DNA from 3 places in the Streptomyces sp. NPDC041200 genome. Region 1 is predicted to be linked to each of the others. Evidence: riboswitches for the same ligand, from Rfam matches in the RefSeq annotation. Region 1 holds a riboswitch; each other region holds the start of a gene.
The links. A riboswitch is a leader RNA that binds a small molecule or an ion and turns the genes downstream of it on or off. The one in region 1 is predicted to bind cobalamin.

Region 1 (10,196 bases):
CGAGGCTGGTCTCGCGCATCGCGAACTGCGCGTCCTCCGCGCACACCCGCAGGTCACAGGCGAGGGCGAGCTGGAAGCCCGCCCCGATCGCATGGCCCCGCACCGCGGCGATGGAGACGATGTCGTTGCGCCGCCACCAGGTGAACGCGTCCTGGTACGCGGCGATGATCGCGTCCAGCTCGGCGTCCGAGCTGCGGGCCATCTCCGGGAACGACGGCTCGCCCTCGAACCCCTCGGGGGTGAAGGCCTGCCGGTCGAGACCGGCCGAGAAGGACACGCCCTCGGCGCGCAGCACGACGACCCGCACACTGCCGGGCAGCAGCGACCCCGCCTCGGCCAGCGCCCTCCACAGCGCGGGCGACTGGGCGTTGCGCTTGGCCGGATTGGTCAGGGTCACCGTGGCGACCGCGTCATCAACGGTGAGCTGAACGCCGTCCTTGTCGAGCAGGGTCACAGGAAGCCTCCGGCAATCGCAGTCAGTACAAGTGACTGCACAGTAACCACCCGGTCGAACGGACGATCAACCGGGTGGCACTGTCCACACCTGCTGCCGGTGACGAACCTCCGACGCGAGACGCGCGATCAGGCCGATGCGGCCTTCTTGCCTCGCGTCGCGCCACCGCGACCACGTAGGGACACTCCTGATTCGCTGAGCATCCGGTGGACGAATCCGTAGGAACGGCCGGTCTCCTCGGCCAGCGCCCGGATGCTCGCCCCGGAGTCGTACTTCTTCTTCAGGTCTGCCGCGAGCTTTTCGCGCGCGGCGCCGGTCACCCGGCTGCCCTTCTTCAGAGTCTCGGCCACCCGTGCCTCCTCATGGGAAGTGCGCTCTGTGACTCTCATGATCACCCCTAGGCGCCTTCCTGGCCACCCATTCGGCAAGACCTGTGGAGGAAGGATCCCGGGAAATGGCGCCTCACGAGCCTTCGGAATCCAGGATTCCGGCGGCCTCCGCCCTGTCACTCTTTGTTGATCGCCGAGGAAAGGGCAGGTCAGGACCTGTGCACAAGAGGATCGACGGAGAGCGACCGGCGCGCGGCACGTGCCGTGCGCCGGTCGTGGGCGGCACGCCGCGATACCAGCCGTTCTCACTCAGATGACGGATCACGCCTAGGCCAAATGATCTACGGGACGTGGATCAACGGCTCAGACAGGAGCAATCGGGCCGGACGTCCTCGGGTCAGGCCAGCGCGACCAGGTCCGCGTACTCCGCGCCCCACAGGTCCTCGATCCCGTCCGGCAGCAGAATGATCCGCTCCGGCTGGAGCGCGTCCACCGCGCCCTCGTCGTGGGTCACCAGGACCACCGCGCCGGTGAAGGTGCGCAGCGCGCCGAGGATCTCCTCGCGGCTGGCCGGGTCGAGGTTGTTGGTGGGCTCGTCCAGCAGCAGGACGTTGGCCGAGGAGACGACCAGGGTGGCCAGCGCGAGCCGGGTCTTCTCACCGCCGGAGAGCACTCCGGCGGGCTTGTCCACGTCGTCGCCGGAGAACAGGAACGAGCCGAGCGTCTTGCGGATCTCGACCAGGTCGAGGTCCGGGGCGGCCGAGCGCATGTTCTCCAGGACCGTGCGGTCCGGGTCGAGCGTCTCGTGCTCCTGCGCGTAGTAGCCGAGCTTCAGCCCGTGGCCGGGCTGGACCTCGCCGGTGTCCGGCTTCTCGACCCCGGCCAGCAGCCGCAGCAGGGTGGTCTTGCCCGCGCCGTTGAGGCCCAGGATGACAACCCGGGATCCCTTGTCGACCGCCAGGTCGACATCGGTGAAGATCTCCAGGGAGCCGTACGACTTCGACAGGCCCTCGGCGGTCAGCGGGGTCTTGCCGCACGGGGCCGGGTCCGGGAAGCGCAGCTTGGCGACCTTGTCGGACTGCCGCACCGCGTCCAGGCCGGACAGCAGCTTGTCGGCGCGCCGGGCCATGTTCTGCGCGGCGACCGTCTTGGTGGCCTTGGCGCGCATCTTGTCGGCCTGCGAGTTGAGCGCGGCGGCCTTCTTCTCGGCGTTGGCGCGCTCGCGCTTGCGGCGCTTCTCGTCGGCCTCGCGCTGGGCCTGGTAGAGCTTCCAGCCCATGTTGTAGATGTCGATCTGGGAGCGGTTGGCGTCCAGGTAGAAGACCTTGTTGACGACCGTCTCGACCAGGTCGACGTCATGGGAGATGACGATGAAGCCGCCGCTGTAGGTCTTCAGGTAGTCCCGCAGCCAGATGATGGAGTCGGCGTCGAGGTGGTTCGTCGGCTCGTCGAGCAGCAGGATGTCGGAGTCCGAGAACAGGATCCGGGCCAGCTCGACGCGGCGCCGCTGACCACCGGAGAGGGTGTGCAGCGGCTGGCCGAGCACCCGGTCCGGCAGGCCCAGGCTGGCCGCGATGGTCGCGGCCTCCGCCTCGGCCGCGTAGCCGCCCTTGGTCAGGAACTCCGTCTCCAGGCGCTCGTACTTCTTCATCGCGCGCTCACGGGTGGCGCCCTGGCCGTTGGCCATGCGGTCCTCGTTCTCGCGCATCTTGCGCAGCACGGAGTCGAGGTCGCGGGCGGAGAGGATGCGGTCGCGCGCGAGGACGTCGAGGTCGCCGGTGCGCGGGTCCTGCGGCAGATAGCCGACCTGGCCGGAACGGGTGATGGAACCCCCGGCCGGGGTGCCCTCGCCCGCCAGGCACTTGGTGAGCGTGGTCTTCCCGGCGCCATTGCGGCCGACGAGACCGATGCGGTCACCCTTGGCGATACGGAACGAGGCGGACTCGATCAGGACACGGGCGCCGGCACGCAGCTCGACGCCGGATGCGGTGATCACGGGGAATTACTCCTGGGCAGATGGACGGCGGACGGGACAGACCAGCGGGCGGGGCCGACGCCGTCTAATGCACGAGGAGAATTGCCATGCGGCCAGTTTAGCGGGGCGGGCAACCGGTTTTTCCCTGGGGTCCGCAGGCCTCCCCTGTCCCGCGGACGCCACCTCTCAGCGTTCAGGTCAGTGATCAGGTCAGTGATCAGACGCCGCCCGTGTGGACCTGGAAGGCCGCCCGGCGCACCGCCTTGGCGAGGGCCGGGTCGGGGTGCGCGGCGGCCAGCGCCACCAGCACCTGCACCGTACGGGGGTGGCCGACGGCCCGTACCTCCGCCAGCAGCGCGGGCACCGTGCCCTGCACCGCGGACTCCAGATGGCGCACCAGCAGCGGGCTCTCGCCGTGGTCGGAGATGGCCGCGGCGGTGTCCACCCACAGCCAGGTGGCCTCCTCGCGGGTGAGCACGTCCAGCGCGTCCTCGGGGTCGGCGCCCTCGTGCTCGGCGAGCCACAGCAGCGCGTACGGCCGCAGGCACGATTCGTCCACGACGGCCCGCACCGCGGGCTCGGCGGGCGCCCCGGCGACCCGCAGCGCCTCGAACGCGAGCCCGCGCAGCAGGGCGTCGTCGCCGCGCGCGGCGTCCAGCAGTTCGGTGATGGCGCTGCCCACCGGGCGCGCGGCGAGCCAGGCCCGGTACTCGGCGCGGGCGGGTCCGGGGGTGAGGCCCGCGCAGCCGCGCAGCATGTCGGCGGCGGGGTGCTCGATGTTCCCGGCGGGGCTCTGGGCGGCCACGCAGATCTGCTCCAGCTTGACCCACACCGCCCAGTTGCCGAGCGCGGTGAGGACGGCGTCGCCTTCGAGGACGGTGAGCGCCCCGACCGAGGCGAGGGCGTCCAGGGCCCAGCCGAGCAGGGCTTCCAGCGCGTCGTCGTCGTCGACGGCCTCCGCCCGGTCCCCGGGATCCGGGGTCTCGGTGGGGTCGGCGTCCTCCGGCGCGGCCACCCCGTACGGCACCTCGCAGCGCTCGGTGCGCAGCTCGGCGACCCGCTTGCGCAGCATGTCCAGCAGCGTGGAGATCTGCACCGGGCCCGCGGACAGCTGGAGCAGCGGAAGCAGCTGCGGTACGGCCTCGATCACCTCGGCGACGGCCGCGGGCTCGGCGGTGTCCGGGGCGGGGCTGGCCAGCGACCAGGCGTCGAGCAGGGCGACCCAGCCGCGCAGCACCGCGCTGTCGTCGCGGTCCCAGGCCTGGAGCCGCCAGCCGGGGCGGGCGGTGCCGCCGTGCAGATCGACGAGTCCGACGAGCCGGGCCCGGTCCCAGTCGGTCCGCACCTCCTCGGCGCTGCGCCCGAGCGCGGCGGCGGCGCGGGCGGCGGCCTCGTCGGTGAGGACCCCGAGGGAGTCGTCCTCGGCGGCGGCCCAGCGGGCCACCTCCACGGCCCCGACCAGCCCCGCACGGGCCTGCCGGGCCAGCTCCGGGCGGGGCGGCGTGCCCTCGGGCGGGCGTGGCGCCGGCCGGGAGCGGTTCGGCGCGGGCCGCGGGGCGGTGGCCATCGGCCGCTGGCGGACGAGTCGGAGCCGGGAGTCGCGCGGAGTACGGGACGTCACAGAAGCAGTCTCGCCGTTGACGGCCCGAAAGCCCAATCGGCACCCGTCCGGCGGTCGCCCGGGCGGGATTCCCACGGCTAGCCGTGGGCCCTGGAGCCCCTAGATGAGCGGGGTGAGGAAGCGGCGCAGGGCCTCCTCGTACCCGCGCGGGTCGGCGTTCCACATGGCGGCGTGCGGGGCGTGTCGCACCGGGTGAAGCGTCACCAGCTCGGGCCGGGCGGCGGCGAATTCACGCGACGCGTCCCAGGGCGCGAGGGTGTCGCCGGGGCCGTGCACGATGAGCGTGGGCACCCGCAGGCTCTCGGGGTCGGCCGCCTCCGCGAGCTTGCTGTCGTGGAGCCCGGTGCGCCCTTCCGCGGCCCGTACGGCGAGCGGGAGCAGGACGGCGGGGGTGCGGCGCGCCGCCGCGAGGGCACGCAGGGTGGCCCGCCAGTCGAGCACCGGGGAGTCCAGGACGATGCCGCTGAGCCGGTGCCGCAGTGCGGAGTTGGCGGCCGCGTGCAGGGCCATGGAGGCGCCGGTGGACCAGCCGTGCAGGACGACGCTCTCCGCCCCGTAGCGGACCGCGTAGCGGATGGCGGCGTCGAGGTCGCGCCACTCCGTCTCGCCGAGGTGGCCGATGCCGTCGGGCGGGCGCGGGGCGCCGGGGTCGCCGCGGTACGCGAGGTCGAGCACCGGGATCCGCAGCCGGTGCAGCAGCGGCATGACGACCATGGGGTGTTCGCGGGTGGTACCGAGGCCATGGGTGGTGATCACCCAGGTGGTGCGCTCGCCGGGCAGGAACCAGGCGGGCAGCGGCCCGAGTTCGCCGGGGACGTCGACATCGGCGTGCTCGATGCCGAGCGCGTCCCGCGGGTTGCCGAGGTACACCTGCGGGGTGAGCCGCACCCGGGTGCCCGCGTCGAGGGTGCCGTGGGTGACCCGCTCCAGGCGGCGTACGACGCAGTCGGCGGGGTGCGCGACGTCCTCGTCCACCGCCCCGACGACGGCGTGGCACCCGCGGCCGACCACGCCGTAGGTACCGGGGCGCAGCGAGGCGAGCGAACGGGTGAGGGTGATCCGGCCGTCGCCGGTGGCGTGCACGGTGAGCGGCGGCTCGTTCGGCAGCGGCCGGTCGGGCGCCGGTTTCAGCGCAGCGTCGGTGACGTACCGGCCCGCCGCCACCGCGGCCGCGCCGACACCCAGCAGAGTGGTGGCGGCAGCGACCGCCGTTGTCCGCACACGCATCCCTCCCAGTGTGGGCGGGGAGCGGCGGACCGGCCAGTGGGATGGGCTGTTTCGGGCCCCTGTCGCCGGACGGTGTCTGCGCTACCGCTGGGCGGTGTCCCCGGTGGGCTGCTGGCCGTAGCCGCTGAGCTTGGCCGCCGCGCGCTCCAGCTCGGCGGGTGGGATGAGGGTCGGGGTGCGGCCGGGAATGGCGGCCGCGGCCAGCCAGACCTGGCACATCCACTCCAGCTGGGCGGTGCGGTCGTACGCCTGGTCGAGCGTCGCTCCGTAGACGACCGTGCCGTGGTTGCGCAGCAGACAGCCGGAGCGGTCGCGCAGCGCGTGCAGCATGGTTTCGGCCAATTCATCGGTGCCGTAGAGCGCGTAGTCGGCGACCCGGACCGGTCCGCCGAGGGCGGCGGCCATGTAGTGGATCGCGGGCAGTTCATCGACGAGCGTGGAGACCGCTGTGGCGTGAACGGCATGGGTGTGGACGATGGCCGAGGCCTCGTCCGTGTGACGGTAGACGGCGAGGTGCATGGGCAGCTCACTGGTGGGCGCGAGTGTGCCCAGCACCTGTCGGCCATCGAGGTCGACGCCGACCGCGTCACGCGGGCCGAGCCGGTCGTACGGGACGCCGCTCGGGGTCACCAGGACGGTGTCGCCGACCCGCGCCGAGACGTTGCCCGAGGTGCCGACGACGAGTCCGTCGGCGGTGGTTCTGCGGGCCGTCCGCACTACATGCGTCCATGCCTGCCGCAGGGGCTGGGTCAGCCTCGGCTGTGGCCGTCGCGCCGATCGCGGCTCCGTCACGGGCCCTCACCTCCGGGCGCGATCCTTCCATAGGAACACCACTCCGGGTGGACTACAGGAGGTTGATGTATGGACTTCAAATTCCGTGTGGCACACGGGAGTACGGTCGAAAACCAGCCGTTCTCACGCCCCCGCGTTCGCGTCACCGTGAAGCCCGCCTCAGTTCATCTCCCGTTCACCCAGTTTCCCTACGTTCACCGTGCACTGACCGCCCTCCGAACTGATTGACCGGGTGTATGGAACACATCACGCTTCTCATCGGGATCGTGATCATCACGGCCTTGGTGTTCGACTTCACGAACGGCTTCCACGACACGGCCAACGCCATGGCCACCACCATCTCCACGGGAGCCCTCGGCCCCCGGGTCGCGGTGGCGATGTCGGCGGTCCTCAACCTCGTCGGCGCCTTCCTCTCCGTGGAGGTCGCCAAGACCATCTCCGGCGGAATCATCGACGAGGGCTCGGGAATCCAGCCCGAAGTGATCTTCGCGGGGCTGGTCGGCGCGATCCTCTGGAACCTGGTGACCTGGCTGGCCGGTCTCCCGTCCAGCTCCTCGCACGCCCTCTTCGGCGGCCTCATCGGCGCCACCGTGGTCTCCGTCGGTATGGACGGGGTCAACGGCGACGCGGTCGTCATGAAGGTCCTCATCCCGGCCCTGGCCGCGCCGGTCGTGGCGGGCATCGCCACGGTGGTCGCCACCCGGCTCACCTACCGGCTGGCCAACAACCGGGCCGAGGAGGACACCGCGAAGGGCTACCGCGCCGGGCAGATCGCCTCGGCCGCCCTGGTCTCCCTGGCCCACGGCACCAACGACGCGCAGAAGACGATGGGCGTCATCACCCTCGCGCTGGTCACCGGCGGCGTCATCGCACCGGACTCCGACCCGCCCATGTGGGTGATCGTCTCCGCCGGTCTCGCGATCGCGCTCGGCACCTACCTGGGTGGCTGGCGCATCATCCGCACCATGGGCAAGGGCATCACCGACATCCAGCCGCCGCAGGGCTTCGCCGCCCAAACCGGCGCCGCGACCGTCATCCTGGCCTCCTCCCACATCGGCTTCGCGCTGTCGACCACGCAGGTCTGCTCGGGCGCCGTGATGGGCGCGGGCGTCGGCCGCAAGGGTGGCGTGGTGCGCTGGTCCACCGCGGGCCGCATGGTCGTCGCGTGGGCGCTGACCCTTCCGGCCGCCGGTCTGGTGGCCGCAGCCGCGGCGCTGCTGGCCGACCAGGGCAGCTGGGGCGTCACCGCGGTCGCCGTCCTCGCGGTGCTGGGCTGCGGTGTCATCTGGGCGCTCTCGCGCCGCAAGCCGGTGGACGCCAGCAACGTCAACGAGCCGGGTGCGGAGTCCACCGAGCGGGTCGGCGTCGTCACCGCCGCCGTGCGGTCGGTGGCCCCGCCGCCCGCCGGAAAGACCGCCTCCGCCGCCTCCGCCACGTCCGCCACGTCCGCCGGGACGACCGGGTCGGCCGGGTCGGCCGGATCCGGCACCGACGGCGACGCTTCGTCCGAATCCGCACCCACCCCCGCCACCGCGGGAACCGGTTCCACCAGCTGACAGGGAGCACACGCAATGGACATCGACTGGGCGGCCCTCGGCCAGGTCTTCAGCATCAGCCTCGCGGTGACGGTCGGCGTCGTAGGGGTCTTCACCCTGGGCATCATCGGCACCTCCCGTACGGCCCAGCCGCAGCCCCAGGCGGCCGCGGGCGGCGCGTCCCCGGTTGCGCGCACCGGCGCGTACGCCTGTTTCGCGGTGTGCGCCGCGGTGGTGGCGTACGGCATCTATCTGATCGTGGCCTGAGGCCACGGAAGGCCGCGGGGCGGTGGGTGCCGATCGGCGCCCACCGCCCCGCGGTCGTTGCCGCGTGTGCGCCTGTGGGTCTCCGCACACTCTGGCATCGCAGGTCAAATGCGAGTTGACGGCCATTCGCACCCCATGGTGGACTTCCCGAGCCAAACGGCGGCAGGAGAGGAAGCCGGTGAGAATCCGGCGCGGTCCCGCCACTGTCACCGGGGAGCGCTCTCCCTCACCGCAAGGGGTCACGGCCGTCCGTCACGGAGGAGGGCTGGAAGACCGGGAGAGCCGCGGATCCGGGAGCCAGGAGACTTTCACCGCCGGTCACGTCGAGCCAGGGCGCGGACCCTGAGTGAGGACATACCGCCATGCCCGGCATCGCCACGCCGTCAGCTCCATCTGTCCATATGCTCGGCGGCGGTCCCCGCCGCAGAGGCGTGACGGCGGTCTGAAGGATGCGTGCCGACCACGCCTCGTACGCGTGCGGCGCCGCACTCGGCTTCCTCCTCGATCTCGCCGCGGGCGATCCGCGCCGCGGCCATCCGGTGGCCGCGTTCGGGCGCACCGCCGCGGCCGTCGAGCGGCGGCTGTGGCGTGACCACCGCGGTTCCGGGGCGCTGCACACCGCGCTGTGCGCGGGCGGCGCGGCCGCCGGTGCCGCGCTGCTGGCCCGTACCGTACGCACCCTCGTAAGGCCGCGCCGTACAGCCGATGTCGCGCTGACCGCCGCCGCCACCTGGTCCGTGCTGGGCGGCACCTCGCTGGTGCGGGAGGCCCGGGCCATCGGTGACGCGCTGGCCGCCGGGGACGCCGACGCCGCGCGGGAGCGGCTGCCGCATCTGTGCGGACGGGATCCGCAGGCGCTGGACGAGCAGCAGATCGCCCGGGCGGTCGTCGAGTCGGTGGCCGAGAACACCTCGGACGCGGTGGTGGGCGCGCTGGTGTGGGGGGCCGTGGCCGGAGTGCCGGGGCTCGTCGGCTTCCGCGCCGTCAACACACTGGACGCCATGGTGGGCCACAGGTCGGCCCGCTACCGCCGGTTCGGCTGGGCGTCCGCCCGGCTGGACGACGCCGCGGGCTGGCCGGGCGCCCGTCTCACGGCCGCCCTGGTCACTGTGGCCGGATCCGATCCGCGTGGCGCGTGGCGCGCCTGGCGCGAGGACGGCGGACGCCACCCGAGCCCCAACGCGGGCCCGGTGGAGGCGGCGTTCGCGGGCGCGCTGGGCGTCCGGCTGGGCGGCACGCTGGCGTACGGGGGCCGGGTCGAGCACCGGCCCGTACTGAATCCGGGCGGCCGTCCCGTGACGGCGGCCGACATCCCGCGGGCGATCAGCCTCTCGCGGCGGGTGGCGGCGCTCGCTCTGCTCATCACCGCCGCGGGCCGGTCCGCGGTCGGCCAGGAAAGGGTGAATCGATGACCCTGGGAGGCGGACTGCTCGTCGCGGGGACGACCTCGGACGCCGGTAAGAGCGTCGTCACGGCGGGCATATGCCGCTGGCTGGCGCGCAAAGGGCTCCGGGTCGCCCCGTTCAAGGCGCAGAACATGTCGCTCAACTCCTTCGTCACCCGCGACGGCGCCGAGATCGGGCGGGCCCAGGCCATGCAGGCGGCCGCCGCGCGCGCCGAACCGAGCGCCCTGATGAACCCGGTCCTGCTGAAGCCGGGCAGCGACCGCAGCAGCCAGGTGGTGCTGCTCGGCAAGCCCGTCGGGGAGATGAGCGCGCGTGGCTACCATTCCGAGCGGCGGCGCGAAGGGCTGCTGGAGACCGTCACCGAGTGCCTGAGCGAGCTGCGGCGCACCCATGACGCGGTGATCTGCGAGGGCGCGGGCAGCCCGGCCGAGATCAATCTGCGCCGTACCGACATCGTCAACCTGGGCCTGGCCCGCTCCGCCGGACTGCCGGTCGTCGTGGTCGGGGACATCGACCGCGGCGGCGTCTTCGCGTCCTTCTTCGGTACGACCGCGCTGCTGTCCCGCGAGGACCAGCGGCATATCGCCGCC
Region 2 (10,196 bases), on a different contig from region 1:
GATGCCGGTGAGCGTGTTCTCATCCCAGGCGCCCCCGGGCTCCGTCACCAGCGCCCAAAAGGCGAAGTAGACGTTGACGAGGTTCGCGAGAACCAGGACCGCCGCACCGGCCCACCGAAGAAAGCCGGTCACTCCAGGGCCCTCCGCGCGTCCTTCACGTTGCCTTCGTAGGCCCTACCGTAGCCCGCGCGCCGAGGCGGTGTTGACGAGGTCGTCAACGACGACACGGCCGCGCTCCAAAGAGAGCGCGGCCGTGGGCCGGAAGCGGGGGCGACGGTCAGAAGTCGTCGTCGAAGGAGACCGAGCCTTCGACCGCTACCTGGTAGGCCGAGGCGCGGCGTTCGAAGAAGTTGGTCAGCTCCTGGACGTCCTGCAGCTCCATGAAGGAGAACGGGTTCTCGGAGCCGAAGACCGCGGGGAAGCCGAGGCGCCGCAGGCGCTGGTCGGCCACGCACTGCAGGTACTCGCGCATCGACGCGGTGTTCATGCCCGGCAGGCCGTCGCCGCACAGGTCGTGGGCGAACTGGAGTTCCGCCTCGACGGCCTCCTTCAGCATGTCGGTGACCTGCTGCTCCAGCTCGTCGTCGAAGAGGTCGGGCTCTTCCTCGCGGACGGTGTCCACGACCGAGAAGGCGAACTCCATGTGCATGGACTCGTCGCGGAACACCCAGTTGGTGCCGGTCGCCAGCCCGTGCAGGAGGCCGCGCGAGCGGAACCAGTAGACGTAGGCGAAGGCGCCGTAGAAGAACAGGCCCTCGATGCACGCCGCGAAGCAGATCAGGTTGAGCAGGAAGCGGCGCCGGTCGGCCTTGGACTCCAGCCGGTCGATCTTCTCCACCGAGTCCATCCAGCGGAAGCAGAACTCCGCCTTCTCCCGGATGGAGGGGATGTTCTCGACCGCCGCGAAGGACGCCGCCCGGTCGTCCGGGTCGGGGAGATAGGTGTCCAGCAGCGTCAGATAGAACTGGACGTGCACGGCCTCCTCGAAGAGCTGCCGCGACAGGTACAGCCGCGCTTCGGGGGAGTTGATGTGCTTGTAGAGCGTCAGCACCAGATTGTTGGACACGATCGAGTCGCCGGTCGCGAAGAACGCCACCAGTCGGCTGATCATGTGCTGCTCACCGGGGGAGAGCTTGGCGAGGTCGGCGACGTCCGAGTGGAGGTCGACCTCTTCCACGGTCCAGGTGTTCTTGATCGCGTCCCGGTAGCGGTCGTAGAACTGCGGGTACCGCATCGGCCGCAGGGTCAGCTCGAACCCGGGGTCGAGCAGGTTCTTGGTGCTGTCCGTCGCGGTGTTCGCGGTGGTCATCTCGGATGCGGTGGGCATTACTGACAGGCCTCGCAGGACTCGGGGTTTTCCAGGGAGCAGGCGACCGCGTCGGCCTCGGCGGGCGTCGCTTGAGCGGGGACGGCGGCCGTGGCGGCGCCACCGCGGGCGCTCTGGGCGATCCGGGTCGCCGGGCGCGAGCGCAGGTAGTACGTGGTCTTGATGCCGCGCTTCCAGGCGTACGCGTACATCGAGCTGAGCTTGCCGATGGTCGGCGCGGCCATGAAGAGGTTCAGCGACTGGCTCTGGTCGAGGTACGGCGTACGGGCCGCCGCCATGTCGATCAGGGCGCGCTGCGGGACCTCCCACGCGGTCCGGTACAGGTCGCGGACGTCCGCGGGCACCCAGGAGAGGTCCTGGACCGAGCCGTTGGCCTCGCGCAGCGCGTCACGGGTCTGGGCGTCCCAGACGCCGAGCTTCTTCAGGTCGTTCACCAGGTAGTTGTTGACCTGGAGGAACTCACCGCTGAGCGTCTCGCGCTTGAAGAGGTTGGAGACCTGCGGCTCGATGCACTCGTACACGCCCGCGATGGAGGCGATGGTGGCGGTCGGCGCGATCGCCAGCAGCAGCGAGTTCCGCATGCCGGTCGTCGCCATCCGCTGCCGCAGCGCCTCCCAGCGCTCGGGCCAGGTGGCCTGGGCGTCGTTGTAGTGGTCCGGGTGGAGGACGCCGCGCGCGGTGCGGGTCTCGGCCCAGGCCGGGTGCGGGCCGTGGCGCTCGGCGAGGTCGCAGGACGCCTCGTACGCGGCGAGCATGATGCGCTCGGAGATCCGCGTGGACAGCGCCTGCGCCTCGGACGAGTCGAACGGCAGCCGCAGCCGGAAGAAGACGTCCTGGAGGCCCATCAGGCCGAGCCCCACCGGACGCCAGCGGGAGTTGGAGGCCCCGGCCTCGTCGGTGGGGTAGAAGTTGATGTCCACCACGCGGTCGAGGAAGGTCACGGCGGTGCGGACGGTGCGGTCCAGCCGCTCCCAGTCCATCTCCCCGTCCTCCCCCAGGTGGGCGGCGAGGTTGACCGAGCCGAGGTTGCAGACGGCGGTCTCGCCGTCGTTGGTGACCTCCAGGATCTCGGTGCACAGGTTGGAGGAGTGGACGACCCGGCCCGGCTCGGCGGTCTGGTTGGCGGTGCGGTTGGCGGCGTCCTTGAACGTCATCCAGCCGTTGCCGGTCTGCGCGAGGGTGCGCATCATCCGGGAGTACAGCTGGCGCGCCGGGACCTGCTTGAGCGCCCGCCCCTCGGCCTCGGCCTTCCGGTACGCGGCGTCGAACTCGTCGCCCCACAGGTCGACCAGCTCGGGCGCGTCCGCCGGGGAGAACAGCGACCAGTCGGCGTCCGCCTCGACCCGGCGCATGAACTCGTCCGGGATCCAGTGCGCGATGTTGAGGTTGTGGGTGCGGCGGGCCTCTTCGCCCGTGTTGTCCCGCAGCTCCAGGAACTCCTCCAGGTCCGCGTGCCAGGTCTCCAGGTAGACACAGGCCGCGCCCTTGCGCCGGCCGCCCTGGTTGACGGCGGCCACGGAGGCGTCGAGCGTGCGCAGGAACGGCACGATGCCGTTGGAGTGCCCGTTGGTGCCGCGGATCAGTGAACCGCGGGCGCGGATGCGGGAGTACGACAGACCGATGCCGCCCGCGTGCTTCGAGAGGCGCGCCACCTGGTGGTAGCGGTTGTAGATCGAGTCCAGCTCATCCAGCGGCGAGTCCAGCAGGTAGCAGGAGGACATCTGCGGGTGCCGGGTGCCGGAGTTGAACAGCGTGGGGGAGCTGGGCAGGTACGACAGCGTGCTGGTCATCCGGTACAGCTCGGCGACATCGGCCAGCGCCCGTGCCGACTGGTCCTCGGCGAGCCCGCAGGCCACGCGCAGCAGGAAGTGCTGCGGGGTCTCGATCACCTGACGGGTGATCGGGTGGCGCAGCAGATAGCGGCTGTGCAGGGTGCGCAGCCCGAAGTAGCCGAAGCGGTCGTCCGCGCCGTCGGCCAGCGCCTGGTCGACCAGCGCGTCCAGGCGGGCGGCGTGGGTGGTCACGAACTCGGCGGTGGAGTCGGCGATCAGGCCCTCGCGGTGGCCCACGGCGACAGAGGCCGAGAAGGAGTCCGCGCCCTGCCCGGCCGCCTCCTCGGCGATCGCGCGGGTCAGCAGCCGCGCGGCGAGCTTGGAGTACTCCGGCTCCTCACCGATCAGCCCGGCCGCGGCCTCGGTCGCCAGGGAACGCAACTCCGCCTCGTCCGAACCGGGGTGGCGGCCGCGCAGGGCGGCGGCCGCGACCCTGCCGGGGTCGGTGGCGGGCAGGTCGGCGGTGAGCGCGGTCAGGGTACGCAGCAGGGCGGTCCCGGGCGCGTCGGCCGCTGCCGTGGTGTCCGCTGCCTCTGAGACCGGATCGGCGGGCGCGATGGTCACTGAAGTGTTCTCCCTCGCTCGGCTGGGGGCCTGCGAGGGCGGTGCGCGATGGCCGCTTACGGGCATGCCGATTCCGCTTCAGGGCACACCGCGCAGCGTCCATCGACCCAACCCGCGAGGCCCGGACGTATGCAGACGGCCGTCGGCAGGTCATCGGACTCACGGGTACGCGAAAGCGCACCCGTACACCGTTGCGGGACAGTTCCGGATTCCCACCGGATTCCCCTGCGGCGACAGCGAGCACGAGCATACATCTTGTGTCGCGCTGCGCACGTACCCCCAGATGTTGTGTCGTCAGCTGGGTGGATTCGCATAGATGTGCTAGTCGCGTCAGGCTTTGGCCGCGTTGGAATCCCAGGGAAAACTAGCTCGCCGGGCCGCTCGTCCGCCATTCGTCCAGGGCACGGGCGAGGCGGTCGCGGTAGCCCGCGTAGCCGTCCTCGTACGCGCCGCGAAGCTCCGCCCGGGGCTCGACGGTACGGGACGCGGAGCGCCAGTGAGGGGCGTCCACGGGGTCGCCCAGCGACCGCCAGGCGACCGCGGCCGCGCCGCGCGCGCCGACTTCCGGCTCGTCCGGAAGGGCCACGGGGTGATCAATGACATGCGCGAAAATCTCCGTCCACGCGGCGGAGCGCACGCCCCCGCCGCACAGCGCGAGCCGCCCCGAGAGCCCGGCCGCCTCCAGGCAGTGGCGGGCCGCGTAGGCGATGGCCTCGCATACGGCCCGTACGGCGTCGGCACGGGTGGTGGCGAGACCGAGGCCGTCCAACCGGCCCTGGGCGGCGGGCTCCACGAAGGGGGCGCGCTCCCCGGCGCCGGACAGGAAGGGCAGCGCGGTCACTCCGTTCGCGCCCGGCGGGCTCTGGCCGAGCAGGGTGTCCAGTTCGGCCGTGGTCGTCCCTGTGAGATCGAGCACCCAGCGCAGGGCGGCGGTGCCGACCATGGCGGGCATCGCGCGCAGCCAGCGGTCCGGGTCGGGGACGCACAGCCACATTCCGGCCGGATCGGCGGCCGGGTCCACCACGGCGCGATCGGTGAGCACCTGACAGGCCAGCGTGGTGCCGACGATGAGCAGCCCGTCGCCCACGTCCCGCACCCCGCTGCCGATGGCGCACGCCGGAAGGTCGTACGGGCCACAGACGAGGGGGAGTCCGGGCGGCAGCCCGGTCAGCCGAGCCCCCTCGTCGTCCAGCGCGAGGACGGTGCCGGGTGCGGCGGGCGGGGGCAGCAGCCGGGCGTGGTCGCCCAGCCCGCACAGCTCCAGCGCGGCGGGCACGTACGTACGGGTGGTGACGTCGAGGAACGGGAGGGAGGCGTCCGAGGCGTCCACGGTGATGACACCGGTCAGCCGCTGGGCCACCGCGTCCACGCAGTACCCCGCGACCGACGCCCGCTCCAGCGCCGCCGGTTCGTGCTCGGCCAGCCAGCGCAGCAGCGGGGCGTGGCAGCCGGGGAACAACCCGGAGCCGGTGAGGGCGTAGAGGGCGGCGAGCGTGCCGTCGGTGCGCCAGCGGGCGACGGTACCGGCTCCCCGGCCGTCCAGCCAGGAGATCGGCGGACGCACCGCCCGGCCCGCCTCGTCGCGCAGCCACAGCCCGTCGCCCTGGCCGGTGAGCGCGAGCGCGGCGGGCGGCCCGGGGAGCGCCGCGGCGACCTCGCGCACCACCTCGGCGACCGTGCGCAGCACGTCCTCCAAGTCTTGTTCGACCAGGCCACCGGGCAGCCGGTCAAGTCGGCTGGGGCGGGCGGCGGAGGCGAGGGCGGTCCCGTCGCGGCCGAAGGCCACGGCCTTGGTGACCGAGGTGCCGACATCCACTCCGATGATCGCGCGCATGGCCTGTTGCCCTCCGGAACCTCGGTGTCCCTTCACATAAGCGATGCTAGATTTAACACCAGAGACGTGATGAGGCAATGGTCCAGGCGCTGGTCCAGGCACTGGCCGACACGCAGGGGAGCCCCGGATGACCGCCCGACTGCTGCTCGTACGCCACGGAGAGACCGTGTGGCACGCGGAGAACCGGTACGCCGGAACCTCGGACATCGCGCTGACCGAGCGCGGCCACTGGCAGGCGCGGGCCCTCGCCCACTGGGTGCGCGGCCGCGGGATCGACGCGGTGGCCTGCTCCCCGCTCGGCCGGGCGCGGCGCACCGCCGAACCGGCGGCCAGCGCGCTGTCCCTGGTGCCCGAAGTCGTCGAGGACCTGCGCGAGATGGACTTCGGCTGGGGCGAGGGCCGCACCCTCGCCGAGATGGAGGCGGAGGACGCGGCGGCCGTCCGGGCGTTCCGTGAGGACCCCGACGCCGGGGCCTTCCCCGGCTCGGAGCGGCCAGGCGAGGCCGCGGGCCGGGCGGTCGCCGCCCTGCGGCGGCTGGCCGCCGCGCATCCGGACCGCACGGTGCTCGTCGTGGCGCACAACAGCCTGCTGCGGGTCGCGCTGTGCACCCTGCTCGGCATCCCCGTGGGCCGCTACCGCACGGTCTTCCCCCGGCTGGACAACGCGGCGGTGACCGAGGTCGGGATCGACGGCGACCGCACGGCGCTGCGCTCCCTGAACGTGCCGACCAGCGGCGTGCCGACCGGCGGCGTGCCGAGCGGCGGCGTGCCGAGCGGCGGCGTGCCGACCGGCGGCATGACGGGAGAGGCCCGCCCATGACCACCGCCCGCTCCCAGGACGCCCGCAGACAGGCCATCACCGAACACGTCCTCGCGCACTCCACCGCCACCGCGGCCGAGCTGGCCGACCTCACCGGGGTCAGCCTGATGACCGTGCACCGGGACCTGGACGAGCTGGCCCGGCTCGGCGTGCTGCGCAAGTTCCGGGGCGGGGTCTCGGCCCTGCCGTCGTCGGTCTTCGAGTCCAGCCTCGCCTACCGGATGGGTGCCCACCGGGCCGAGAAGGAGGCGGTGGCCGCCACCGCGGCGGAGCTGGTCGAGCCCGGGATGTCGGTCATGCTGGACGACTCCACGACCGCCCTCGCGCTCGCCCGGCTGCTGGTGGAGTCCGCCCCGCTGACGGTGGTGACCAACGCCCGGCGGGTGATCGAGGTCTTCGCCGGGGTGCCCCGGATCCGGCTGATCGGGCTCGGCGGGGAGTACTCGCACACCCATGACTCCTTCCTCGGCGTGCCGTGCGCGGAGGCGATCGGGGCGCTCTCGGTGGACATGGCGCTGGTCAGCACCTCGGCCATGGACGCGACGACCACGTACCACCAGGAGCAGGACGTGGTGCTGGTCAAGCGCGCCATGCTCGCGGCCGCCGCCCGCACGGTGCTGTTGATGGACGCGTCCAAGACCCGGCGCACGGCGCTGCACCGGCTGCGCCCGCTGGCCGACTTCGACCATCTGGTGGTGGACGGCGGGGCGGACGCCCGGCTGGTGGGGGAGTGGCGGGAGCGCACGGATGTGAGGATCGCGCACGGCTCTTCTTAACATCACCAGTGTGAACTTAACCCCCCTTGCGAGAGGCGTGATACGTGATGTCCGACCGGGCCGAGGTCGTCGCGGGGATCGACATCGCCACGGCGGCCGTGCGGGTGGTGTGCGCCGACGCACACGGGCACGTACGGGCGCGGGGCAGCGCCCAACTCCCGCCCCCGCGCCGGGGCGAGGGCGGGCGCAGCGAACAGGACGCCACGGCTTGGTGGCCCGCCGTCGCGGCGGCCCTGCGCGAGGCCACCGGGGCCCTTCCGGCGGGCGGCCGGGAGGTCGTGGCGGTGGCCGTCGCCGCCACCTCCGGCACGATCGTCCTCGCGGACGGCCGGGGCGAACCGCTCGGCCCCGCCCTGATGTACGACGACCGCCGCGCCGCCGGGCTCAACGCCCGCGCCCAGGAGGCGGGTGCCCCGCGCTGGCGGGCCCTCGGTCTGTCGGTCGCCCCGACCGCCGCCCTCGGCCGCATCGCCTGGCTGGCGAGCACGGAGGGGGCTGCCGCGGGGTCGGCAGCGAGCAGCGGCCCGGCGTCCGGCGCTGCGGCGGCCGGTGGTCCGGCGCCCGGTTCCGGTACGCCCGCCACCGGGCGGACCGGAACCGGGGCGGGTCGGGTCCGGCATCTGCTCCACACCCCCGACCTCGTGGGATGGCGGCTCACCGGCGGGCCCGTCGCCACCGACTGGTCCCACGCGCTCAAGAGCGGTTACGACGCGCGCGCCGGAGAGTGGCCCGGCGAGGTCTTCGACGCGCTCGGCGTACCGGCCCGGTGGCTGCCGTCCGTCCAGCCCCCGGCCACCGCGGTCGGCACGGTGTGCGCGGACGCCGCGGCGCAGACCGGGCTGCCGACCGGGTGCGCGGTCCGGCTCGGCATGACCGACGGCTGCGCCGGGCAGCTCGCCACCGGGGCCGTGCGGCCCGGGCAGTTCGTGGGGATCCTCGGCACCACCTACGTCCTCAAGGGCGTCACCCGGGACCTGGTCACCGACCCCTCCGGCGCGCTCTACAGCCACCGCCACCCGGACGGCTGGTGGCTGCCGGGCGGCGCCTCCAACACCGGCGGCGAGGCCCTCGCGCACCTCCCGTCCGAGCGGCTGCCCGCGCTCGACCGCGCCGCCGCGCACCGGGGCCCGGCCTCCGTCGTCACGTATCCGCTGCGCCGCGAGGGCGAGCGCTTCCCGTTCGTCAGCGGCGCGGCCCGGGGCTTCGTCCTCGGCACTCCGGCCGACGACGCCGACCGGCACCGCGCCACGCTGGAGGGCGTGGCCTTCCTGGAACGCCTCGCGCTGGAGCGGGCGGCCGAGCTGGGCGTGGCGGTCGAGGGTCCGCTGTGGGCCGCGGGCGGCGGCAGCCGCAGCGAGCTGTGGACCCGGATCCGCGCCACCGTGCTCGGTCGCCCCCTGTGCGTCGCCGAGCACGCCGAAACGGCCTTCGGTGCCGCCCTGCTGGCCGCCTCCGGGACGCTCCACGCCGACCTCACGGCGAGCGCCGCCGCGATGGTCCGCCCCGGCCGGGACGTCGCACCGGACGCGCGCGAGCACGCCGCGCTCGACGCCTCGTACGCCACGTTCACCGCGGCTCTGCGGGATCGCGGCTGGCTGCCGCGCTAGATCTCCACGGTGAACGCATACAACGCGATCCCCGGGACGGGCTCCCAGTCCCGCTCCGGCGCCCGGACGAAGCCCAGCCGCCCGTACAGCCGGTGGGCGGCGGCCATCCTCTGATGACTGCTGATCACGAGCCCCCGCAGCCCCAGCTCCCGGCCCCGGTCCAGGCAGGCCCGCACCAGCGCCTCGGCCGCCCCGCGCCGCCGCGCCTCGGGCCGCACGGCCAGCATCCGGAACTCACCCTCGCCGGGCTCGGCCAGCTCCGCATACGCCCCGCCGTGCACGGCGAAGGCCAGCGCCCCCAGCACCACGCCGTCGCTCACCGCGACCAGCACTTCGGCCTCGGCGGCGCGGCGCCGGGCATCGCGGAGCACGGCCAGGTACGGGTCGTCGTCCCCGAAGTCCAGGAGCCCGTCCCCGAGATACGCTCGGGCGGTCAGCTCCCCGATGTCGTCCAGTTCCTCGTCCCGCGCGCGTCTGATCGTGACATCCATGTCCGCAGTCTGCCGCAGGGCACTGACAACCGGGTCGTCACCGTGTGACGGTGCTGATCACCCCGGTGGAACCGGCGCGCTTGTTGGCCGCCTCGGCTTCCTGGTACGTGACGTAGTGGCGGACCGTGCCGTCCGGCAGCGTCAATTGGTAAAGGACGACTCTCTGCGGTGATCCGCCGCCACAGTTGCAGCCCATGGGTGCTCTTCCTTTCCGTCGCGTCAGTCCAGCCACCGCGATGCCACACCGGCGAGATAGGAAAGCGTCAGGGCGGTGGCCGGGATCTGGAACCACGCGGTGGTGTCCAGCGAGAAGGCGTAAGCGGCGGTGGCTCCGGCCACCCATGTGCTGGTACACCAGCCGCAGTTGACCAGATAAGTGACCGGGGAATCGTCGCCGAAGCGGTCGGCGACCCAGGTCCGAAAGCCCGCCGCCAGCGTGTCCTTGGTGATGAAACGGGTGATGCGGCAGGTGGTGCCGAGGGCGAGAAGGAACGCTGCAAGGCTCATCGGATCGTTCCTTATCGGTGCGATGTATTTATTACAAGCACGACCGACCCCAACAGGCGATAGCCCGTCAGAAGATTCCCCCGAATAGCCGAGCGTTCGTCATATGAATGCGCCACTGTGCGAGCCCTTGTGCGCCAAACGAGTGATGGGTGTTCTGAGGTCTTGAGCGACACGGATGTGCGTGGATAACTGGAAACGTGGCATCGAGGCCGCCCCATACCTCGTCAGCCATTCAGGAGCCGGGAATTCGCCCCGTTACTCCCGCCTCACTCGTGCACCGCTCCTGCGCCCCGCTCGGCGGCCCACCAGCTTTCCCTTCCTCCGCTGTCGGCCTGCGTGCGCCCAGTGCACCTCATCTGACCCTTCCCCAGGAGGACCGATCATGACCTCGACCGATCTCGTCTCCGCCGCCGCACCCACCGCGGGCTACTGGCCCCC
Region 3 (10,196 bases), on a different contig from region 1:
TGGCGCGCGGTGTCGGCGAGCGGCTGGTCGTCGCGGACGAAGGACCAGGCGAGCATGGTGACGGGGCCGGTGAGCATGCCCTTGACCGGGCGGTCGGTGAGGGACTGGGCGTATGTCGTCCAGCGCACCGTCATCGGCTCGGGCCGGGAGATGTCCCCGGCCAGCACCGGCGGGCGGACGTAGCGGGTGCCGTAGGACTGCACCCAGCCGTGCTGGGTGGCCAGGTAGCCGGTGAGCTGTTCGGCGAAGTACTGGACCATGTCGTTGCGCTCGGCCTCGCCGTGCACCAGGACATCCAGTCCGGCCTTCTCCTGGAAGCTGACCACCTCCTGGATCTCGGCCTTGATCCGCTCCTCGTACCCGGCCGTGTCGATCCGCCCGGCCCGCAGGTCGGCGCGGGCGGCACGCACCTCGCCGGTCTGCGGGAAGGAGCCGATGGTGGTCGTCGGCAGCAGCGGCAGGCGGAGGTGGGCGCGCTGGGCCGTGGCGCGCTCGCCGTACGGCTGGGAGCGGTGGGTGTCGGCCTCCGTGACCGCGGCGGCGCGGGCCCGTACCGCCGGATCGTGGGTGATCGCCGAGTCGGCGCGGGAGGCCAGGGCGGCGCGGTTGGTGGCGAGTTCACCGGCGATGGCGTCGGTGCCGTGGGCGAGGCCCTTCGCGAGGGCGACGATCTCGGCGGTCTTCTGGCGGGCGAAGGCCAGCCAGCGCAGGATCTGCGGCTCGATGTCCCGCTCGGCCGCCACGTCGAGCGGCACATGGAGGAGGGAGCAGGAGGCGGCCACGTCGACCCGGTCGGCGAGCCCCAGCAGGGTGCCCAGCGTGGACAGGGACTTCTCCAGGTCGTTGACCCAGACGTTGCGGCCGTTGACCACGCCCGCCACCAGGCGCTTGCCGGGCAGTCCGCCGACGGCGGCCAGCGCGTCCAGGTTGGCGGCCGCCGCCCCGGTGAAGTCCAGCGCGAGCCCGTCGACCGGGGCCTTGGCCAGCACCGGCAGGGCGTCGCCGAGCCGGTCGAAGTAGGAGGCCACGAGCAGCTTCGGCCGGTCGGCGAGGGCGCCGAGGTCGCGGTACGCGCGCTCAGCGGCGTTCAGCTCGGCCGGGGTACGGTCCTGCACGAGGGCGGGCTCGTCCAGCTGCACCCACTCGGCGCCCGTCGCGCGCAGGTCGGCCAGCACCTCGGCGTACACCGGCAGCAGCCGGTCGAGAAGGGTGAGCGGGTCGAAGTCCGCGGCCACCCCGGGGGCGGGCTTGGCGAGCAGCAGGTAGGTGACCGGGCCGACGAGGACGGGCCGGGCGGTCAGGCCCAGGGCCAGGGCCTCCTTCAGCTCCGCCACGCGCTGGGTGGAGTCGGCCGCGAACACCGTGTCCGGGCCCAGCTCGGGCACCAGGTAGTGGTAGTTGGTGTCGAACCACTTCGTCATCTCCAGCGGCGCCACGTCCTGGGTGCCGCGCGCCATGGCGAAGTAGCCGTCCAGGGCGTCCGCCTCGACGGCGGCGCGGTGCCGGGCGGGGATCGCGCCGACCATGACGGTGGTGTCCAGGACGTGGTCGTAGTGCGAGAAGTCGCCGGTGGGCACCTCGTGGACGCCCGCCGCGGAGAGCTGCCGCCAGGTGGTGGCGCGCAGTTCGGCGGCGGTGGCGTGGAGGGCGTCGGCGGTGACGCGGCCCTGCCAGTAGCCCTCGATCGCCTTCTTCAGTTCCCGGTTCTGGCCCTGGCGGGGGTAGCCGTACACGGTGGCCCGTGCTGCCGCGGCCGCGGTCTTGCTGGTCACGGAGATCTCCTTCGCGAGATGAATCCCTGAGATCCCGGTGACGGGACGAGAGCGCGAAGGGTGACGGAACCCGGCGGAACCGGACCCGCGCGGCACAGCGCGGTCATCCGCCTGGTAGGTACGCCGACCCGCCCTCGAGGTCACCGAGATGCCGCGCACGAGTGGTTCGTACGCGGGCCACTGGCAGGTCTTCGGACTCGCGGGCACGTCCTCCGGGGGAGGACACCTACTGGCCGTCGCTTCCCAGGCCCGGTTTCGCCGGGCCCAGTGCACATGACGGCGGTCGTTCCCGCTCACCGCTGCGGGGCAGTCCCGGATTCCCACCGGGTTCCCTCTTGCGACGCGTCCCGCCTGGCGGACGGGGCGAACCAGCTGCACCGGCCAGCCTAGGGGGTGCGGCGACGGAGGGAAGAGGGCCGTCCACCATCCGGAGGGTGAGGTGGGCCACCAAAAGGGTCAGGCGCCGAAGCGGTGGCGCGCGTCCTCGATGTGGCCGAGGTACTGGTGGGTCCAGCCGCACATGGCGTCGACCGTGGTGCGCAGGGCCCGGCCCGGCTCGGTGAGGGTGTACTCGACCCGTGGCGGCACGGTGGGGTACACCTTCCGGTCGACCAGGCCGTTGCGCTCCAGCATGCGCAGGTTCTGGGTGAGCATCTTGTGGCTGACGCCCTCGACCTCGTTCCGCAGCTCGCTGAAGCGCAGGGTGCGCTCGCCGATCGCCTCGATGATCAGGAGCGCCCACTTGTTGGCCACGTCCGAGAAGATCTCCCGCGCCAGGGAGTCCGCGCGCCTCAGGTCCGCGTCCTCGGGCAGGCCGCTCAGCTGCTGTTTGGTCGCCATCAGGTTCCTCAGTCGCCGAAGAGTGCGTTCTTTCAGGTCGGCTGTTCACTCTCCTACGGTTTCCCAGTAACCGCAAGAGAGCGCTGGCTCCTGCGGGGTCACCGATGGAATGACACATTCAGGTAACGCGGAGGTCGTGGGTGAACTTCCGTCAACGCGCGCTCATCTCACGGGGCGTCAGCAACTGAAAGGTGTTCATCAATGCTTCGGAAGCGCTCACGTTTGATCGCCGTGCCGCTCACGGCCGTCGCCCTGACCCTGACCGTCGCCGGTTACCAGGCCGGGGCGGCCGAGTCGTCGGCCTCAGGCAGCGCACACCGGTCCGGCAGCGCCACCGACGCGTCGGCCCCGTGCCTGGCCGACGCGACCACGCTGCTCGGTGACCTCGACGGCGACACCTACCCGGACAAGATCACCAACCCCGGGCACACCGGCACCGAGATGACGGTCCAGTGGGGCGCCAAGAACGGCTCGTTCGGCAAGAAGCTCCCCGTCAAGGACCTCCTCGGCGCCAAGAAGGGCGAGACCGCGACCGCCGCGGTCGCCGACTTCCAAAACGACGGCACGCTGGACATGGTCGTCAACATCGTCGAGCCGGCCGACGGCGACGACCCCAACACGGCCCGCGTCGCGGAATACCGTCCCGGCCCGCTGGACCGGACGGACCTGGGGTCCGCCGAAGCCACGCACTCCGACATCGGGGACCACGGCGAGGCCAGGCAGCTCACCATCGCCCAGTACAACGACGACGGCTACCCGGACCTCGCGATCCGCAACAACGGCGGGGACGGGCAGATGGACCGCGACGTACGGCTGTCGAAGCCGGGCGGCGGCCTCGCGGACTTCGACTACGAGGCGTTCCAGAAGTACGGCGAGGCCGGGTCCTGGGCCGAGCCCCCGGCCATGCCCACCGACGGCTGGAAGCAGTTCTACAAGCCCTGCTCCTGACCACCACACCGGGCGCCGTCGCGGGTCTCAAGGACCCCGGCGGCGCCCGGTGCGCGTTTGCGGCGCTCAGCCGAACTCAGCCGACGTGGACGTGAGGCCGGCGCGCCCGGTCGGGTTCGGCCTCGCGGAGGACTTCGCGGGTGACGGGGGCGACCTCGCCCTGGCCGAACAGGAAGAACCGCAGGAACTGGGCGAAGGGGCTGCCCTCGGTCCACTCGAAGTAGATGTGCGGCCTGCAACCGGTCTCGTCCCGTACGTGCAGCAGCAGGGCGGCCAGCGAGTTGGGGATGCTGGAGCCGTCGAGGGTCAGGACGCGGTAGCGGCCGTGCAGCACCTCGCCCCGTACCCGTACCGCGGATTCGAAGTCGGAGGGGTCGCGGACGGTGACCTCGACGAAGATGAGGTCCTCTTCCGCCGGGATGTCGTTGTCGGCCCGGATCTGCTGGGTCTTGTCGCGGTACTCGCCCGCGTCGCGGTTGTCGGGCTCGTTGGCGATGAACCGTATCCGGCGGGTGGCGGTGTCCCGGACGAAGCGCTCGGCCATGGCGTCCAGCTCCATGTCGGTGACCCGCAGCTCGAAGGCGCGGGCGAGCCGGGACAGCAGGGACACCGCGATGATGCCCGCGATGAAACACGCGCCGATCTTGACGCCGTCGGGGCGTTCCACGACGTTGACCGCCGTGGTGTAGACGAAGACCACGGAGATGGCCCCGAAGGCGATGGTCCAGCCCCGCTGCCGGGCGCGGCGGGCGGCGATGGTGACGGCGACGGCGGCTGAGGTCATCAGGACCAGCACCCCGGTGGCGTAGGCGCCGCCCTGGGCGTCCACGTCGGCGTCGAAGATCCAGGTCACCAGGAACCCGATCAGGGTGAAGATCAGCACCATCGGGCGGACCGCGCGGGCCCAGTGCGGTGCCATGCCGTAACGGGGCAGATAGCGCGGCATGAGGTTGAGCAGCCCGGCCATCGCGGAGGCGCCCGCGAACCACAGGATGCCGATGGTGGCGGCGTCGTAGAGGGTGCCGAACGCCGAGCCCAGGTAGTCGTGGGCGAGATAGGCCAGGGCGCGTCCATTGGCCGGGCCGCCCGGCTTGAACGCGTCCTGCGGTATGAGCAGGGTGGTGATGAAGCTGGTGCAGATCAGGAAGCCGCTCATGATCACCGCGGCGGTGGTGAGCAGCTTGCGGGTGTCCCGGATCCGGCCGGTGGGCCGCTCCTCGGTGTCGCCGGGGTCGCCCTGGACGTGCGGCATGACCGCCACACCGGTCTCGAAGCCGGACAGGCCGAGGGCGAGCTTGGGGAAGACCACCAGCGCCAGACCGACCATGATCAGGGGGTTGCTGTGCTGGGCGGTCAGCGCCTGCGACCAGTCGGTGACCACGTGGGAGGCGGTGGCCACATGCCACAGCCCGACGACCACCACGACCGCGTTGAGCGCCAGATACACCCCCACCAGGGCCACCGCCACGCCGATGGCCTCGGTGAACCCCTTGAGGAAGACGGCACCGAGCAGGGCGACCAGACCCATGGTGATGACGACCTCATGGCCGTGCAGGACGCTGGTGAAGTGCGGGTTCTCCACGAGGTGGGTGGAGGCGTCGGCCGCCGAGAGGGTGATCGTGATCAGGAAGTCCGTCGCGGCGAAGCCCAGCAGGGTCAGCACGAAGAGCTTGCCCTGCCAGAACGACAGCAGCCGCTCCAGCATCGCGATCGACCCCTCACCGTGCGGGCTCTCCTTGGCCACCCGCCGGTACACCGGCAGCGCCCCGAGCAGGGTCACGGCCACCAGGACGACGGTGGCGATGGGGGAGAGCAGCCCGGCGGCGAGGGCGGCGATACCGGGCTGGTAGCCGAGCGTGGAGAAGTAGTCCACGCCGGTCAGGCACATCACCCGCCACCAGCGCTGCCCCCGGTGCCCCTCGGAGGGCTGGGCGTGCGGCCCCGGCTGCCGCTTGGCCATGTCGGACAGGCCCTCCAGCATCCAGGACCGCAAGCGGCCCGAAGGCCGGCGGTGACCGCCCGCACCGTCCTGCTCGGGGGCCGCCACATCGGAGGGGGTGGCCATTGTGTGCTCCTGTCCCACGCTCAATCGAATCTGTCGCCGAAGAGAATCGGCCAGATCAGGGTAAGCGGGGCGATTGGGGGCACATGCAGCGGTGGCCGGTCCACCGTGCGGAAGGCCCTTGATCGCCATGCCGCGTTCACGCCCATCCGCCCAGGTCGACGTGGGCTACCGGCTGCGGATCTTCACCCCGGGCGGCGAGCTGCCGTTCGCCGGGCACCCTACCCTCGGGTCCGCGCGCGGCCGGAGTTCATCGGCCAACCGCCTGTGCCGTTCCACGCCAACCCCGCACGCCCGGGGCCCGGTTGCGGTGATCTTCTGTCATCCGTACGCGGCATTTCGTGCTCCTCCTTGAGGAGGACGGCGGCGCGTCGGCTCGTGCGGTGCCACCAACGGAGAGTGCCAGCACGCGCACGATGTCACGGCGGCCCCGCCCGGCCAGGCTGGTGCTCCACTCGCATCCAGACCTGGAGACCCGTTTCTCGTGGCTACGTTCCTCTATCGGTTGGGCCGGATCGCCTTCCGGCGGCGCCTGTTGATGACGCTGTTGTGGGCGGTGATCCTCGGCAGTGTCGGTGTCGGCGCCGCCAAGGCCCCCGCCGCCTCCGACGACGGCACGTCCTTCATGCCGGGCATCGAGGCACAGAAGGCCTTCGACCTGATCGGAGAGCGTTTCCCGGGCCCGGCCGCCAACGGCGCCAGCGCCCGGATCGTGTTCGTCGCACCTGACGGGGAGAAGGTGACGGCGGCCGACCACCGCGCCGCCGTCGACACGTTCGTGGCGAAGGCCGCGGACGAGCCGAAGGTCACCGGCGCCGTCAGCCCGTTCACGGCGGGCGCGGTGAGCAAGGACCGCTCCACCGCCTATGCCACGGTGAACTACCAGGTGAAGTCCGCGGATCTCACCGATGCCGACAAGGCCGCGCTGCGGAAGGCCATCGACGGGGCCGGGGACTCCGGTCTCACGGTCGAGGTCGGCGGCACCGCCCTCGCCACGCAGCCCGCGGCGGGCGGTTCCTCCGAGGCCATCGGCATGGCCCTGGCCGCGGTCGTCCTGCTGATCACCTTCGGGTCGCTCGCGGCCGCGGGCCTCCCGCTCCTCACCGCCGTCGTCGGCATCGGGATCAGCATGGCCGCCATCATGGCCCTGGGCAGCACCTTCGGACTCTCCCTGACCACGGGGACGCTCGCCACGATGCTCGGTCTCGCGGTCGGCATCGACTACGCCCTCTTCGTGGTGTCCCGGTACCGCGAGGAGCGTGCCAACGGGCACGACCCGCGCGAGGCGGCCGGTCTCGCCGTCGGCACGGCGGGCTCCGCCGTGGTGTTCGCCGGTCTGACGGTCGTCATCGCGCTGGCCGGACTGACGGTGATCGGCGTTCCGATGCTGGCCAAGATGGGACTGTGCGCCGCCGGTGCCGTGATCGTGGCCGTACTGATCGCCCTCACCCTGGTCCCCGCGCTGCTCGGCATGTGGCCCGACGCCGTCCTGTCGCGCCGTACGCGCAAGGGCGGCCCCGCACCACAGGCGGCCGACAACGGCGGTTCCCGGTGGGCGCGGTTCGTGCTGCGCCGCCCGGTGACGGTGCTGGTGGCGTGCGTCGCGGGCCTGGGCGTCCTGGCGCTGCCCGCCGCGCAGCTGGAGATGGGCATGCCGGGGGCCGAGTCCAAGCCCGTCTCGTCGACGGAGCGGCGCGCCTACGACGCGCTCGCGGACGGCTTCGGCGCGGGCTTCAACGGGCCGCTGACGGTCGTGGCGGACGTCAAGGGCGCGGACGAGCCCAAGGCGGCGGCGCGTGCGATCGCCGAGCAGATCGGCGCGACCCCCGGGGTCGTGTCCGTCTCTCCCGCGCGGTTCAACCAGGCCGGTGACGCCGCCCTCTTCTCGGCGGTCCCGGCCACGGGCCCGAACGACGAGGACACCAAGAGCCTCGTCACGGCCATCCGCTCGGAACGCCCGGGCCTGGAGCGGGAGACCGGGGCGACGTTCGAGGTGTCCGGCAGCACCGCGATGGACATCGATGTCGCTCAGGCCCTGCAGGACGCGCTCGTGCCCTACCTGGCCGTCATCATCGCCCTGGCCCTGGTCCTGCTGCTGGTGGTCTTCCGCTCCGTCCTCGTGCCCGTCAAGGCCGCACTCGGGTTCCTGCTGTCGGTGCTGGCCGCCATCGGCGCGGTCGTGGCGGTCTTCCAGTGGGGCTGGGGCGCGGAGCTGCTGGGGGTGGAGCAGGCCGGTCCGATCATGAGCCTGATGCCGATCTTCCTGGTGGGCATCGTGTTCGGCCTGGCGATGGACTACGAGGTCTTCCTGGTCTCGCGTATGCGGGAGGCGTACGTGCACGGGGACCGGCCCGTCCAGGCGGTCGTCACGGGTTTCCGGCACAGCGCCCGGGTGGTCGCGGCCGCGGCGGTGATCATGATCGCGGTGTTCTCCGGATTCGTCGGCGCCGACGAATCGATGATCAAGACCATAGGGTTCGGCCTCGCCGTCGCGGTGCTGTTCGACGCCTTCGTCGTCCGCATGGCGCTCGTGCCCGCCGTACTCGCCCTGCTCGGGGACAAGGCATGGTGGATGCCGCGCTGGCTCGACCGGCTGCTGCCCCGCGTCGACGTCGAGGGCGCCGGGCTGGCGACGTCCGCCTCTTCTGCGTCATCCGCGTCTTCCGCGTACGGAACCACACCGGCGTCCGGTGAGCCGGTGCGCCAGGAACCTGCCCGCACCTGACACGGGCCGTGGGCGGAGTGTTTTCTTGGAGGGTGATGAACAACAGCTGGCAGCGCCGGGCGGCGGCCCATCCCACAGCCGTCGAGGCCACGGCGGTGGCCCTGCTGTTCGCGTGCACCGTCGCCTCCGTGCTCCTCACCCGGTCGTTCATGCCCGGGACACCGGCCCTGTGGCCCGGTATCGCCCTGGCCGCCGTCGCCTGCGCCGCACTGCCGTGGCGCGGGCGACGGCCCCTGTACGTCCTCGCCGCGGCCACCGTGTGCACCATGGCGCTGGGGTCCCTCGGCTACCTCGTGACTCCCGGGCTGATGGGTCCGCTCCTGGTCGCGCAGTACTCCACGAGTGTGCGGACCGTGCGCCGCACCACCTGGAACAGCGCGCTGGCGGCCGCGGCGGGCATGGTCCTCACCGGGATGTTCGTCCCCTCGTTCCTCGACTCACCGATCATCGTGATCGTCAACCCGGCGGCCTGGGTGCTCCTGTCGGCGGCCCTGGGCGCCTACGTCCGGGTGCGCCGTGAGTACGCGGCGGCCCGCGCCGAACACGCCGACCGGCAGCGTGAGGAAGAGGCACGCCGCCGGGTGATCCAGGAACGCATGCGCATCGCACGGGAGTTGCACGACGTGGTCGCTCACCACCTGACCCTGGCCGACGCGCAGGCGGGCACGGCCGCACACCTCGCGCGGACGCACCCGGACCAGGCCCTCGGGATCATCGCCAAGCTGCCGGACACCACCGCTGCCGCGCTGCGCGAACTCAAGGCCACCGTAGGGCTGTTGTACCAGGACGATGACACCGCCGACCTCGCTCCCGCACCGGGGCTGGAGCAACTGGCCGAGCTGGTCGACACCTGTGCGACGGCCGGCCTTGAGGTGATCGTCACCGTCGAGGGACAGCGGCGTCCGCTCTCGCCGGTGCTCGATCTGACGGCGTACCGGATCGTCCAGGAAGCACTCACCAACGTCACCAAACACGCCGCGACCCGCACCGCCGAGGTCCGGCTCCGCTACGCTCCCCGCTCCCTGAACCTGACCATCACCAACGGCACCGGATCCGGCCGCCCCCTGGTCACCTCTGCCTCGGGAGGCGGCTTCGGCCTGCTCAGCATGCGCGAACGCGCCACCGCCGCGGGCGGCACCTTCCACGCTGGCCACCGGCCGCGGGGCGGCTTCGAGGTCGCCTGCGGCCTTCCGCTCCACAGCCACGACGAGAGTCTTGCCACATGACGATCCGCGTCCTGCTCGCCGACGACCAGGCCCTGCTCCGGGCCACCTTCCGCATCCTCATCGACTCGGTCGAGGACATGACCGTCGTCGCGGAGGCCGCCGACGGACAGGAAGCCGTCGACCTCCCCGCCGCGCACCGGCCCGACGTGGTCATCATGGACATCCGCATGCCGAACCTCGACGGCGTGGCGGCCACCGCGGCCATCTGCTCCCGGCCGGAGCTGTCGGGAACGCACATCCTCATCCTCACCACGTTCGAGAACGACGAGAACGTGGCCAAGGCCCTGCGCGCGGGCGCGGGCGGTTTCCTCGGCAAGGGCGTGCGCCCCGACGACCTGATGTCGGGCATCCGCACCGTGGCGGCCGGGGACTCCCTCCTCTCACCCACCGCCACCCGGGCCCTCATCACCCGCTTCCTGGCCACCCCGGACACGGACGGCTTCCTCGCCCTCCCCGACGCCGTCAAGGCCCTGACCGACCGCGAACGTGAGGTCACGGCCCTGGCCGCATACGGCAAGTCCAACGCCGAGATCGCCGACCGGCTCGTCCTGAGCCCGCTCACCGTACGCAGCCACATCCAGCGGGCCATGACCAAAGTGGGCGCCCGCGACCGCGCCCAGCTC

Region 2: another riboswitch for cobalamin. It lies ahead of ACZ6CL_RS02530 (ribonucleoside-diphosphate reductase subunit alpha); the one in region 1 lies ahead of ACZ6CL_RS21965 (cobalamin biosynthesis protein).
Region 3: another riboswitch for cobalamin. It lies ahead of metE (5-methyltetrahydropteroyltriglutamate--homocysteine S-methyltransferase); the one in region 1 lies ahead of ACZ6CL_RS21965 (cobalamin biosynthesis protein).

Annotation. Positions count from the first base shown of each region.
Region 1 covers NZ_JBVIZF010000009.1:194,645-204,840, reverse strand. The annotation lists gene ACZ6CL_RS22005 (enoyl-CoA hydratase/isomerase family protein) at 1-454, opposite strand, end outside; gene ACZ6CL_RS22000 (helix-turn-helix domain-containing protein) at 583-804, opposite strand; gene abc-f (ribosomal protection-like ABC-F family protein) at 1,181-2,779, opposite strand; gene ACZ6CL_RS21990 (hypothetical protein) at 2,976-4,325, opposite strand; gene ACZ6CL_RS21985 (alpha/beta hydrolase) at 4,479-5,606, opposite strand; gene ACZ6CL_RS21980 (class II aldolase/adducin family protein) at 5,688-6,398, opposite strand; gene ACZ6CL_RS21975 (inorganic phosphate transporter) at 6,635-7,954, shown strand; gene ACZ6CL_RS21970 (hypothetical protein) at 7,970-8,200, shown strand; cobalamin riboswitch at 8,370-8,507, shown strand; gene ACZ6CL_RS21965 (cobalamin biosynthesis protein) at 8,650-9,612, shown strand; gene ACZ6CL_RS21960 (cobyric acid synthase) at 9,609-10,196, shown strand, end outside.
Region 2 covers NZ_JBVIZF010000001.1:524,413-534,608, forward strand. The annotation lists gene ACZ6CL_RS02520 (hypothetical protein) at 1-132, opposite strand, end outside; gene ACZ6CL_RS02525 (ribonucleotide-diphosphate reductase subunit beta) at 278-1,309, opposite strand; gene ACZ6CL_RS02530 (ribonucleoside-diphosphate reductase subunit alpha) at 1,327-3,723, opposite strand; cobalamin riboswitch at 3,851-3,973, opposite strand; gene ACZ6CL_RS02535 (FGGY family carbohydrate kinase) at 4,088-5,557, opposite strand; gene ACZ6CL_RS02540 (histidine phosphatase family protein) at 5,685-6,377, shown strand; gene ACZ6CL_RS02545 (DeoR/GlpR family DNA-binding transcription regulator) at 6,374-7,153, shown strand; gene ACZ6CL_RS02550 (FGGY-family carbohydrate kinase) at 7,201-8,760, shown strand; gene ACZ6CL_RS02555 (GNAT family N-acetyltransferase) at 8,757-9,251, opposite strand; gene ACZ6CL_RS02560 (DUF7196 family protein) at 9,289-9,447, opposite strand; gene ACZ6CL_RS02565 (hypothetical protein) at 9,471-9,758, opposite strand; gene ACZ6CL_RS02570 (IPT/TIG domain-containing protein) at 10,141-10,196, shown strand, end outside.
Region 3 covers NZ_JBVIZF010000030.1:30,532-40,727, reverse strand. The annotation lists gene metE (5-methyltetrahydropteroyltriglutamate--homocysteine S-methyltransferase) at 1-1,772, opposite strand, end outside; cobalamin riboswitch at 1,938-2,161, opposite strand; gene ACZ6CL_RS35070 (winged helix-turn-helix transcriptional regulator) at 2,229-2,612, opposite strand; gene ACZ6CL_RS35065 (FG-GAP-like repeat-containing protein) at 2,844-3,560, shown strand; gene ACZ6CL_RS35060 (APC family permease) at 3,637-5,625, opposite strand; gene ACZ6CL_RS35055 (PhzF family phenazine biosynthesis protein) at 5,753-5,977, shown strand; gene ACZ6CL_RS35050 (MMPL family transporter) at 6,107-8,347, shown strand; gene ACZ6CL_RS35045 (sensor histidine kinase) at 8,383-9,573, shown strand; gene ACZ6CL_RS35040 (response regulator transcription factor) at 9,570-10,196, shown strand, end outside.